2 regions of the Paenibacillus mucilaginosus 3016 genome follow, and region 1 is predicted to be linked to the other one. Evidence: a T-box and tRNA genes for the amino acid it is inferred to sense, from the RefSeq annotation. Region 1 holds a T-box; the other holds one or more tRNA genes.
The links. A T-box is a leader RNA that pairs with one kind of tRNA and senses whether it is charged. The one in region 1 lies ahead of ileS (isoleucine--tRNA ligase), so its partner is inferred to be a tRNA-Ile.
Positions count from the first base shown of each region.

Region 2: it has a tRNA-Ile gene. The T-box ahead of ileS (isoleucine--tRNA ligase) is inferred to sense a tRNA for this amino acid. The anticodon was not compared.

Region 1 is NC_016935.1:6,498,583-6,504,590, reverse strand. Features, by position in the region: gene PM3016_RS26850 (YggS family pyridoxal phosphate-dependent enzyme) at 1-163, shown strand, start outside; partial or broken gene PM3016_RS26845 (cell division protein SepF) at 198-624, shown strand; gene PM3016_RS26840 (YggT family protein) at 651-920, shown strand; gene PM3016_RS26835 (YlmH family RNA-binding protein) at 936-1,718, shown strand; gene PM3016_RS26830 (DivIVA domain-containing protein) at 1,934-2,413, shown strand; T-box leader at 2,546-2,801, shown strand; partial or broken gene ileS (isoleucine--tRNA ligase) at 2,881-5,648, shown strand; gene PM3016_RS26820 (DUF5665 domain-containing protein) at 5,797-6,008, shown strand, end outside.
Region 2 is NC_016935.1:6,387,171-6,393,178, reverse strand. Features, by position in the region: gene PM3016_RS26280 (2'-5' RNA ligase family protein) at 50-559, opposite strand; gene PM3016_RS26275 (phosphatidylglycerophosphatase A family protein) at 719-1,270, shown strand; gene PM3016_RS38850 (hypothetical protein) at 1,401-1,565, shown strand; tRNA gene PM3016_RS26270 (tRNA-Met) at 1,641-1,717, shown strand; tRNA gene PM3016_RS26265 (tRNA-Ile) at 1,737-1,813, shown strand; tRNA gene PM3016_RS26260 (tRNA-Leu) at 1,821-1,906, shown strand; gene PM3016_RS26255 (spore germination protein) at 2,049-2,267, shown strand; gene PM3016_RS26250 (hypothetical protein) at 2,388-2,855, opposite strand; gene PM3016_RS26245 (spore germination protein) at 3,000-3,233, shown strand; gene PM3016_RS37585 (spore germination protein GerPB) at 3,237-3,458, shown strand; gene PM3016_RS26240 (spore germination protein GerPC) at 3,475-4,089, shown strand; gene PM3016_RS26235 (germination protein GerPD) at 4,086-4,271, shown strand; gene PM3016_RS26230 (spore germination protein GerPE) at 4,268-4,654, shown strand; gene PM3016_RS26225 (hypothetical protein) at 4,662-4,898, opposite strand; gene PM3016_RS26220 (VOC family protein) at 5,134-5,523, shown strand; gene PM3016_RS26215 (hypothetical protein) at 5,536-5,739, shown strand; gene PM3016_RS38845 (hypothetical protein) at 5,812-5,973, opposite strand.

The DNA of each region.
Region 1 (6,008 bases):
ATTCCGCGGGCTGCGGGAGTGGCGGGACCGTCTGAACGGATCGGGGCTGCTGGATTACGAAGTGCACGGCCTCTCCATGGGCATGTCGAATGATTTTGAGATTGCCATTGAAGAAGGCGCCACGTGGGTGCGTCTCGGAACCGTCCTGGTGGGTAAGGAATAAGCGCCGGAGAGCCGCTAGCGAAGGAGGAAAGGATATGGGTGTGATGAATAAATTCATGAACTTTTTGGGCCTGCAGGAAGAAGAGGAGATCGTGGAGCGCGAGCGCGTCGTGGAGGCCCAGGAAGAAGTTGAAACGCCGGTGCAGGAGCCGCGTAAAAGCAGTAAGGGGAATATCGTTTCGATCCATTCCCAGAAGAATGTCCGCGTGATCCTTCACGAGCCGCGTTCCTATGAGGAAACGCAGGAGATTGCCGATCACCTGCGCTCCCGCCGTCCGGTCGTCGTGAATCTGCAGCGGATCCGCTCCGATCAGGCGACACGGATCGTCGATTTCATCAGCGGAACCGTTTACGCGCTGAACGGGTCGATCTACGAAGATCGGGCCGAACATTTTCTTATGCACGCCGGATACGGTGGAGATTCACGGCTCGATCTCGGAGATCTTGAACCACGAAGGATAACGCATATACTTAGAGAGGTGAACTCCTTGAATTTCAACATCGTCGGCTATGTAGCTACCCTGATTCAAATCTATCAATATCTGCTCATCGCGTATGTGCTTTTGTCCTGGCTGCCGAATGCCCGGGAAAGCTTTATCGGTGAGTTCCTCGGCAAGCTGTGCGAGCCGTATCTCGGCATCTTCCGCCGCATTATCCCGCCGCTCGGCGGCATGATCGACATCTCGCCGATCGTCGCCCTGATCGCCCTGCAGTTCGTGGGCCAAGGGATTATCGCGATCGTAAGCTACCTGGTCTAGCGAACGGAGCCAGCCATGTCAACCGATCAGATCTACTCGCATTTTCATCCCGACGAGCACCGTTTCGTCGACAAGGCGGCCGAATGGGTGGCCCGTGCAGAGCAGCACGAAGCCAAGCTGACCGACTTCCTGGACCCGCGGCAGGCCTTCATTCTTACGACCCTGGTCAACCGCAGCATGGATGTGCAGCTTCTGCTGAACGGCGGCCATCCCTCCGCCGAACGCCGGCGGGCCTGGGTGGCGCCGGACTACCGCGTGCTGGAATCGGAAGACCCGGGGATTACGCTGCTGTCGATCACCTCTCCGGATGAGAAGCTCGAAGATCTCGACCATGGGGATTACATGGGCGCGATTCTCAGCCTCGGCATCAAGCGGGAGAAGGTAGGCGACATCCATGTGCGGCCGGACGGCTGCCACATCCTCGTGGCCTCCGAGATTGCGGACTACTTCCGGCTCAACCTGAGCCAGGTGCACCGGGTGCATGTCATGACCGAGGTGCTGCCGCTCGAGCGTCTGCAGTTCACCGAGGTGAAGCTCGAGGAGCTTCAGCTCTCCGTGGCGTCCCTGCGCCTCGACGGGATCGTCAGCGACGTGTACCGTCTGAGCCGGGCCAAGGTGCTCGTGCCGATCAAGGCGGGACGCTGCAAGGTCAACTGGAAGCAGGAGGAGGACCCGAGCAAGCCGCTGCGCGAAGGCGATGTGGTCTCTCTCCAGGGAGCGGGCCGGTTCAAGGTGCTTGAAATCGAAGGCGTCACCAAAAAGGGAAGAACCCGTGTCAAAATCGGCAAGTACTCGTGACTGCCGATTTTTTCTGCTGTCCGGGCAAGGAGCGGGGTAAGTCGCACAGGTAACGGCGGAGAAGGCAGGCCGAAAAACGGGCGGATTCCGTCTGAAACCATCGATTTTCCGCATTCTACGGGAAATTTTGGTCCGAAGTGCAGGAAAAATTGGGATGGTGTCGAATATACCGAAGTAACAAAGTTGGTTTCGCTAAATTTGCAGGAGGTGCACCGATGGCTTTAACACCGCTCGATATACATAACAAGGAATTCAGCCGGTCCTTTCGCGGGTACGATGAAGACGAAGTCAACGAATTTCTCGACCAGGTGATCAAGGATTACGAGGCCCTGATCCGTGAAAATAAAGAGCTGCAGAACCAGCTGCTGACCATTCAGGAACGACTCGACCACTTTGCCAATATAGAAGAAACGCTGAGCAAGACGATTATCGTAGCGCAGGAAGCGGCGGACGAGGTCAAGCACAATTCGAAGAAAGAAGCGCAGCTCATCATCAAGGAAGCGGAGAAGAATGCGGACCGCATCATCAATGAGTCGCTGTCGAAGTCGCGCAAAATCTCCATGGAGATCGAAGAGCTGAAGAAGCAGGCGTCGATCTACCGTACCCGCTTCCGCACGCTGATTGAAGCGCAGCTGGAGCTGCTGAGCAAGGAAGACTGGAGCTCGCTGGAACGTACGGAAGTCGAGCAGCCGTAAGGCCGTCAGGGGGAAGCACCCCGGTGCCCAGGCACCGGGAACCGGAGGACCAAGGACCGCGAAGCCGCTGTTCCCGCCCCAAAGTTGACGGCGGACCTGCTATCGGCTATACTCCATATAAAGTTAACATGAGCGAAAGCGATGACCGGGACGAGTATTCCGTGTTCTGACCGAAGCCAGCGAGCCGGGGAATGGTGGAAGCCCGGACTTCGGCACCGGAAGAAGATCCCCCGGGAGCATCTCTTGAAAGCAACCAGTAAAGAGTATCGGCCGATCCCGTTATCGATCAATGAGTGAAGACACTCCTGTTCGCCCTGCGCAGGTATGCGTGAATGGCGGCCATGGAGTTCTTAATCAGGGTGGTACCGCGAGACTTCTCGTCCCTATGGGATGACGGAGTCTTTTTTTGCTGCCTGCCGGGCAGCGGGTGAAGCCGACACGGACAAGTTGAAGGAGTGGAGAGCAAGATGGATTATGGCAAAACATTGAATCTGCTGCAGACGGAGTTCCCGATGAGGGGGAACCTTCCGCAGGCGGAGCCGAAGATGCAGCAGCACTGGGAAGAGACGGACATTTACCGTCAGGTCCAGAAGAGCCGCAAGGGCAAACCGAAGTTCATTCTGCACGACGGTCCTCCGTACGCGAACGGGGACATTCATATCGGCCATGCGCTGAACAAAATCCTCAAGGATATCATCGTCCGCTTCAAGACGATGCAGGGCTATGACGCGCCTTACGTGCCGGGCTGGGATACGCACGGTCTGCCGATCGAGCAGGCGATCGCCAACGGCGGAAAGGTCGACCGCAAGAAGATGAGCGTCTCGGAATTCCGCGACTACTGTAAGGCTTATGCCCTCGAGTGGGTGGAGAAGCAGAAGACCCAGTTCAAGCGCCTCGGCATCCGCGGCGACTGGAACAACCCTTACATCACGCTCCAGCCAAAGTATGAGGCCCAGCAGATCCGCCTCTTCGGCGGGATGGTCAACAAGGGCTATATCTATAAAGGCCTGAAGCCGGTCTATTGGTCCCCTTCCTCGGAGAGCGCCCTGGCCGAAGCCGAGATCGAGTACAAGGACAAGACGTCCTCTTCGATCTATGTCGCCTTCGACGTGGCGGACGGCAAAGGCAAGCTGCCGCAGGACGCGGCCATCGTCATCTGGACGACGACGCCTTGGACGCTGCCTGCGAACCTCGGCATCTCGCTGCATCCGGACTTCGACTATGTCACCGTCGAGACCGGCGGACGCAAGTTCGTGCTGGCACAGGGCCTGCTCGAAGCGGCTGCGAAGGAGATCGGCTGGACCGACGTCAAGGTTCTCGCAACCCATAAGGGCAGCGAGCTGGAGCTTGTGCTCTGCAAGCATCCGTTCTATGACCGTACGTCGCTTGTCATGACCGGAGAGCACGTTACGCTTGAAGCCGGTACGGGCTGCGTACACACGGCGCCGGGCCATGGTGAAGACGACTTCGTCATCGGCCAGCGCTACAACCTCGGCGTGCTCTGCCCTGTCGACGACCAGGGGCATATGACGTCCGAAGCGCCGGGCTTCGAAGGCCTGTTCTACGACAAGGCCAGCAAGGCGGTCATCGAGAAGCTTCAGGAATCGGCGCATCTGCTTCACCAGGCGACGATTCAGCACCAGTATCCGCATGACTGGAGGACGAAGAAGCCGGTCATCTTCCGGGCAACGGAGCAGTGGTTCGCTTCGATTGACAAGTTCCGCAGCGAGATGCTCGATGAGATCAAGAAGATCAACTGGACGCCAGAGTGGGGCGAGATCCGTCTGCACAACATGATCGCAGAGCGCGGCGACTGGTGCATCTCCCGCCAGCGCGCCTGGGGCTGCCGATCCCGATCTTCTACTGCCGCAGCTGCAACGAGCCGCTGGTGAACGAGGCGACGATCGAGCACGTGGCGAAGATCTTCGAAGAAGAAGGCTCGAACGCCTGGTTCTTGCGCGAAGAGAAGGAGCTGCTGCCGGCAGGTACGGCGTGCGCCAAGTGCGGACATGACCATTTCCGTAAGGAGACGGACATCATGGACGTATGGTTCGACTCCGGTTCGAGCCACATGGCTGTGCTGGAAGCGCGCGAAGAGCTCCAGTGGCCGGCCGACCTGTATCTGGAAGGTTCGGACCAATACCGCGGATGGTACAACTCCTCGCTGATCACCGGCGTTGCCGTGAAGGGGCAGTCCCCTTACAAGGGAATCCTGAGCCACGGGTTTACCCTCGACGGCGAGGGCCGCAAGATGTCCAAGTCGCTCGGCAACACGGTCGATCCGAACCAGGTGTGCAACAAGCTCGGAGCGGACATTCTCCGCCTGTGGGTATCCTCGACGGACTACCAATCGGATGTGCGCATCTCCGATAACATCCTGAACCAGACGTCGGAGGGCTACCGGAAGATCCGCAACACGCTGCGCTTCCTGCTCGGAAACCTCTCGGACTTTAGCCCTGCGGCAGACCGCGTCTCCGTCCGGGAGATGAGCGAGCTCGACCGCTATGCGATGCTCCGGCTGAACCGGCTGATCGAGCGTGTGGTCGCGGCGTATGAGAACTATGAGTTCCACGTGGTATACCAGGCCGTTCACCACTTCTGCGCGGTCGAGATGAGCGCCTTCTACCTCGACATCCTGAAGGACCGGCTGTATGCCTCCCTGCCGCAGGACCCGGCGCGCCGCGCCGCGCAGACGGTATTATACGAAGCGCTCACGGTAATAACTAAACTGATTGCGCCGATCCTCCCGCATACGTCGGACGAGGTATGGAAGTACATCCCGGGAGCGGACCTGCCGAGCGTACAGCTGGCCTACATGCCGGAAGCGGACGCCTCCCTCTTCGACGAAGCGCTGGAGCGCAAGTGGGAGCAGTTCGGAATCATCCGCGACGATGTGCTGAAGGCCCTCGAGGAGGCGCGTAAGGAGAAGCTGATCGGCAACTCGCTCAGCGCGGCTGTCCATCTCTACCCAAGCGCGGAAGTGGCTTCCTTCCTTGGCGGCTTCGAGCGGCTGGACCTGCTGTTCATCGTCTCGGCGGTTGTCGTGCATCCGGAGGGCGCTGCGGCACCGGAAGGCGCGCATGCGTTCAAGGGATTGTCCGTGCAGGTGGCCTCCGCGGAGGGCGAGAAGTGCGAGCGCTGCTGGATTGTGACACCGGAAGTGGGACACAGCGAGGAGCATCCGACACTGTGCCAACGCTGCGCAGGTGTCATCGAGGAGACCGCAGGCGTATAAAGCATCGGACACCAGGCAAGCCCGTAAGCTAAAAACGAGCCGCCCCCCGGCCCGCCCGCTGACAGCAGCGGGCTACGGGAGCAGCTCGTTCTGTTGTTTTACCCCGGCATGACGGCCGGGTCCGAGACCGGGAGGAGGGATGCTTTCGATGGAATCGAACCGCATCGTACCGAAGTCCGAAACACAGAGGCCCCCGCTGCCGGGAAGGCAGCAGGAGCTGCTCGAGCAGGTGCATGACAAGGTGACCGAGATTGCCGCCGGTATGGAGAAGAAACAGATCGCCGAGTATCTTCAGCTGATGAACGATCCGAAGCGGCTGCTCTGGCTGAACCTGATCAGCGGAGTGGCCCGCGGCGTCGG
Region 2 (6,008 bases), 110 kb from region 1:
GGAACAGAAAAAATCCGCCCCTCGCAGGGCGGATTCTTTAGGTATAAATCTATGAGAGCACAAACTCGCTGATCGTCTTCCAGACGCCGTTCTGCTCCTGACGCAGCAGGGTGAACCGGTCAACCGTGCACTGCAGGTCCAGCGTCTGATTCTTCAGGCTCGACAGGACATCGTGGAGCTCGTCGTCACCAAGCTCCTGAGCGACCGTCAGATGCGGCGTATACGTGTAAGTCTTCGGTACGGGCCGCGGGAGACCTTGGGCGATGGCTTCATGCAGGCGGCGCATCGGTTCCGGATCGGAGAGGGCCATATAGATGACATTGCTGGCAGGATAGAAGCTGGAGAACCGGTTAAAGTGAAGCGGGAACGGCTTCCAGGCGCCTGCGATGGAATGGAGAACGGCTATGGCGTCATTCAGCTGCTCGTGCGTCCACTCCTGCTTCTCGTACACCGTGAGATGCGGACGGATCAGAAAGTCGCGGGGATCATATCGTTTGCGCAGCGGCGCTGCGATCTCGGCTATTTCTTGAGACGGAAATACGGCGATACCATAGAACATGGGATTCCCTCCTTTTATTCATTATAACGCCTGCTGGGCAAGCATTCCAAGGGAAAAACCTTCCGTGGAAAAAGATGTCCCTTTTCCCTGCACGAGCCTAATGCAAGCGCTATCATTGTATGTTATAATGAACGCATTCCGGTAAAAGGGGCGATCTCCATGAAGCGTCAGGTTCACAGCGTCGAAGTCAAAACCGCCGTTTATCAGAAACTGGAAGAGCGCGGGGTTACCATAGAAGATATCGCCGAGATCGTTCGGGAAATGCAGCTGCCTTACCAGCCCCATCTGACTTTAGAGGACTGCGTGAGTTCCGTGCACGCGGTGCTGAAGAAGCGCGAGCTCCAGCATGCGATTCTGGTCGGGATCGAGCTCGACATGCTGACCGAGAAGGGGCTGCTGTCGGAACCGATCCAGTCGATCATCGAGTCGGATGAAGGCCTCTTCGGGTGCGACGAAACGCTCGCCCTCGGCTCGGTATTCGGCTACGGGAGCATTGCCGTCACGACCTTCGGCCACTTAGACAAGCATAAGATCGGCATCATTAAGCGGCTGGATACGAAGAACGGCAAGCAGGTGCATACGTTCCTTGATGACCTCGTCGCCGCCATCGCTTCTTCAGCTTCGTCCCGTATCGCACACCACCAGCGGGATCTCGAAGAGAAGGAAAGTGTCGTGACCTACATCGCCAAACCGGAGGAGAATGCAAGCTGACCGCTGCTTGCTCCGGGTTTCATTCATACACCGTGCACAAGAAGAAGCTTCTCTCCCAAATAAGGAAGCTTCTTTTTGGTTATGATAAGGGAAGGAAATCATCAACGGCTGGCAAGCGGAGCGTGAACCGATGAATTGGATCTATTGGGTAAAATTATACGACAGCAAGTTTCAGGCAGGCTGTCTGGCCAAGCGGATGGAAGAGGACTGGTGGATTTATGGATACGAATGCCCGACCGAGGTGCAGGTATTCCGTTCGCGCAAAGGGCGTTTCGGCGTCCGGTATACGGTATAAATTTATACTTGACTCCTGTGTTTGGCATGGTGTATATTTATTTTTGTCGCCATAAAGCATTGGATCTCTAACTGGCGCGGGGTGGAGCAGCCCGGTAGCTCGTCGGGCTCATAACCCGAAGGCCGCAGGTTCAAATCCTGCCCCCGCAACCAAACATCCTGCTTCCATTGTGGGCCCTTAGCTCAGTTGGTTAGAGCGGTCGGCTCATAACCGATTGGTCGGGGGTTCGAGTCCCTCAGGGCCCACCACTCTCATGCCGGAGTGGCGGAATTGGCAGACGCACAGGACTTAAAATCCTGCGGTGGGTGACCACCGTACCGGTTCGATCCCGGTCTTCGGCAGATGCTTTTGACACTATAGGGTTTATCTCCATTTCGTCTTCGGACGTGGGAGATAAACCCTTTTTCATTTTGCCAGGATGGACGGTTGTTTTTCGTGGGCGCTCGCATATACTTTATCACTACAAGCAGAGGAGGAAGCCCTATGCCTTCCATTATTCTGGCACCGATCAAGATTACGGGCAACGACGGGGAGCTGGTCTTCGGCGACGTGCTGCAGATTACCCCGAAGAGCACTTCCAAGAGCGCCTCAGGCGCCGGCGGCGGCAATACCGGCGATTTCAGTGCGACCTTTACCCTGGTAAGCTTCACCAACACCCTGGATCCCGATATCGCTGATTCGAACAACACGGCGAACAATTAGCCGGAGGCTTCGGCCTTCCGATGATTCGGGAACGTGCGCGCACTGGCGCTCATCTATACGGATGAGACGGACGGTGCGCGTTTTTTTATTCAAAGGTTACTGCACGGCAGCCGGAGCTCTTCAGGAAAAGCGGATATCGATCTCATGAAACAGATGGTCGGCGGCCTGTTTGCGAAGATGCAGCTGCAGGACACCTTGGCGGTAGACGGCTTTGCAGCTTCCCGGGACGATGGGCGAGGTGAGGCGGATCGTCTGCGTATTATCATCCGGGAGGTTCTCCAGCCGCACCTGGCTGACACTGAGCAGGAGACGCAGCTGGCGTGCCTGGGCCCGGTCGGGAATATGCACTTTGACGATAACGCTCTTATGGGTATCGAAGATTTCGGAGTGAAAATGATGCTTGATGGACGGCGCCTCCGCAGCGGGTATCGCCTGACGCAGCACGTCCTTCACGTAATTCTCCACCCAGGCCATCCCTTCACCGGCCTCCGGCATGCCGGCCTGGCCGGCAAACGGCATCCTGCCGCCAAAGAACTGCTCGAACTGCTTCCAATTCATCTCGAACGGATTGGGGTTCGGACCCTCCATATGTCATCAACTCCTCGCTGCTTCAAGTATATGACCCCGCGCACCAAAGCATGATTGCCTGCGGAGCGCTCCCCCGCCAAAAACATACTTGAAGGCACAGAATCATATACTGTATCAAATCCAATAACGGATAGGGTGTTGCTCATGCCGGCAGTCGTAGGTGCAATCAAGATTGTCAACGTCGGTACAGGCTCCGTAGTGCATATTGGCGACTCGATCCAAATCGCGCCGAACTCTGCGGCCAAAACCTTTGCCGGAGCAGGCTCATTCAATACGGGCGACGGACTGCGGATTTATAATATGGTCAGCACAACCAATACCTATGACGCGGACTTCGCCGATTCTACGATCACGTCGGCAGATAAGGCGGTGGTGTGAGTCGTGCAGCTGGTGATCCATCAACAGATCGTGATCCACCAATTGAAAATAGGGTCCGTGTCCAATTCATCCGTTCTGCAGATTGGAACGGCGGGCACCATCCGATCGCTGTCCAATTTATACAATACGGGCGGATTCACCGGGCCGGCTCCGGGCTTTGAAGGGGGGGCAAGCGGGGAGGAACAATCTCCCCTGCCTTTGGTTCCGCTGCCATCACCCAGGTGAAACGGAGGAATAATCGATGAACCTCATGACTCCCGAGTCGTACTTCCGAAAGCTGAACGAATACCTGGCTTGGCAGACGGACCGAATCCGCTGGCTGGAGATGCGGGTGGAATCCTTGGCACAGGAAGTGGAGACGCTGAAGAAACAGAAGGGGATTACCATCGAGAAAATCGAATACAATTTTGATCAGCTTAAGGTGGATACGCTCGAAGGAACGCTGAATGTGGGACTCTCTCCCGCGGGTCTTGGCGCGGCTTCCCTGGAGGATGCCACCGCGGGCGGGGAGACGATCCGCACGAATACCTCAAAGTCCGAGTCCTTCTCACGTATCCAGAAGAACGTTTTCGATTATCTGGAACGGTCCTGTCCGGCTGAGCTCAGTGAGCTCGAGCGCCAATACGGCGTGGAGTTTGGCAAGGATTTTCACAATATGATGATCGGTGATCTCCAGAACCAGGTGGGGCCAAGGATTGATCATTATCTGAAATCCGCAGGGGATCCAGAACAGCCCGAGCTTTCGGAGGAGCAGGAGAAGTGGGTCGAAACCCGGGTGATCGAAGACGTCCGCAGGGGGATGCAGCAGTATTTTGTGAAGAAGCAAGCTGATCTGAAGGGAGAGGGTGGGACATGAATCTGTTCGTGGACAACAAAGGGCTGCATGTGGGCAACGTACATATTACAGGGGTAGCGAGTGCTTCCCTGTTCTTGATCGGTGATGCGAACCTTATCCGCCTCTCCAGCGTGTTCGATACACCGCCTGAGTCGCTGATTATCGGTCCGCTGGAGCCCTTAAACCCGGAGGAGCCCGAGTGAGCAGCGGGATAAGGACCTCCGTCGTCGGAAGCATCCGGGTCATTGATATAGGCTATGCGTCCACGCTGCTGATAGGGGATCTGGTCGATTTTGCACCGGTCTCACTGGCTTTGGCCGTGCAGCGGGAAATCCCTCGTTATTACGGGAATGAGGGAAAGTTTGAAGACTTTCCCTTGTTCGTTATGCCGATTCCGCTGCCTTCCGAAGAGCAGCCCGTAAGCCTGACCGCAAGACAGACCTGTGCCCGGATCGAGGTGGACCGGGTTCGGATAACCGCCGTCTCCTCCTCCTCCATGGTTCAGGTGGGCTCGAACCGCTCCGTCCGGGCGGAATCCCGGGTGAAGCATATCCGGCAGCTGCTGCGGGCCCGCAATGACAGCTGAAGGCCGGTTATACGAGGTACTTGCCCCAGAGATGGAACACCGACCCGCTCTGGTACGGCGGAAACAGCTCGCCGGCCTCCCAGGATTCCACGATCCGTGAGGCACTGACCGGGTCTATGCCATGCTGAAGGAGCTGCTGGAGGGTATGAGCTTCGTTGGCGGGCCCGGGAACAGGAGAAGAGGGGGAGGCGCCGTATCCGGCCTCCGATGGAGCAAGAGCTCGAAGTATCGCATTACGGTTCATGGAGCAGCCGCATCCTTTCAGGGCGATTTCCCTAGGGAATCGCTGTTGGTTTTTCTACCACTATATGCCTGCAACAGCGGCGGGGTGCCCAGAAGCATCCTGCCCTAAAGGCTCATTGACGGCAAGCCGGGAGGAAGCTCAGGCGAACGACAGCATCCTCGGAAGGAAGCCGAGCCAAGGCCGGGTATGGTATAATACGGTGAAAACCAAGGGATATGAGAGGAGAGCTGGCGAAGTGGCACGCACCCGAATTGAGCACATCGGCATTATGGTCAAAGATATGGATACCTCCGTCGAGTTTTATGAGAAAGTGGTGGGCCTCAAGCTGAAGGACACCCTGCTTCATACGAACGGCGTCATCAAGCTGGCGTTTCTCGGCTTCGGCGAACAGGGGGAGACGGAAGTGGAGCTCATCCAGGGGTATAACGACGGGCTTCCCCAGGAGGGCAAGGTGCATCATCTGGCGTTCACGGTGGACGATATCGAAGAGGAGTTCGAGCGGATCGGGAAGCTGGATGTCAAGCGGATCGATGAGGACATCATCACGCTGCCGAACGGCTCCCGGTATTTCTTCTTCCACGGTCCGGACGGAGAGTGGATCGAGTTCTTCCAATCCACACGGTAAGGCGGGAGGGCCATGCTGCTCAGCAAACAGCAGAAGAAGCTCATTGTGGAGATTCTGATGAAAGAACGGCGGCGGCTGTTCTCCAGGCATAAGGGAGAACTGCTGGACCGGACGATCGCCGACCTGCTCCAGACGGTCCGCAATGAGGACATTAACATCACGGACCCGCGCGACAGCTCCATCGATTGGGGAAGCCGCGGCCGGCCCAAACGGTGACGGTACATAGCCAAGAACAAAACAAGAGGCGCCTTCTCCTAAGAGAGGTGCCTCTTTGCTGTATGCGCTGCTTCAGGCTCTGGGGATCAGATTGAGCTCCGCCGCCTGATCTTCGGTGAGAATGAATTCTTCCTTCGGCCAGAAATCCTCCTCAGGGTCCCGTCCGAACATCTTCAGCAGCTGCGGCCAGATCCCGCGCTGCATGGCTTCCTCCACGCTTATCATGATTTTCATAAGGATTCCCCCTGCTCTTAGCATCGGCGTTTTGT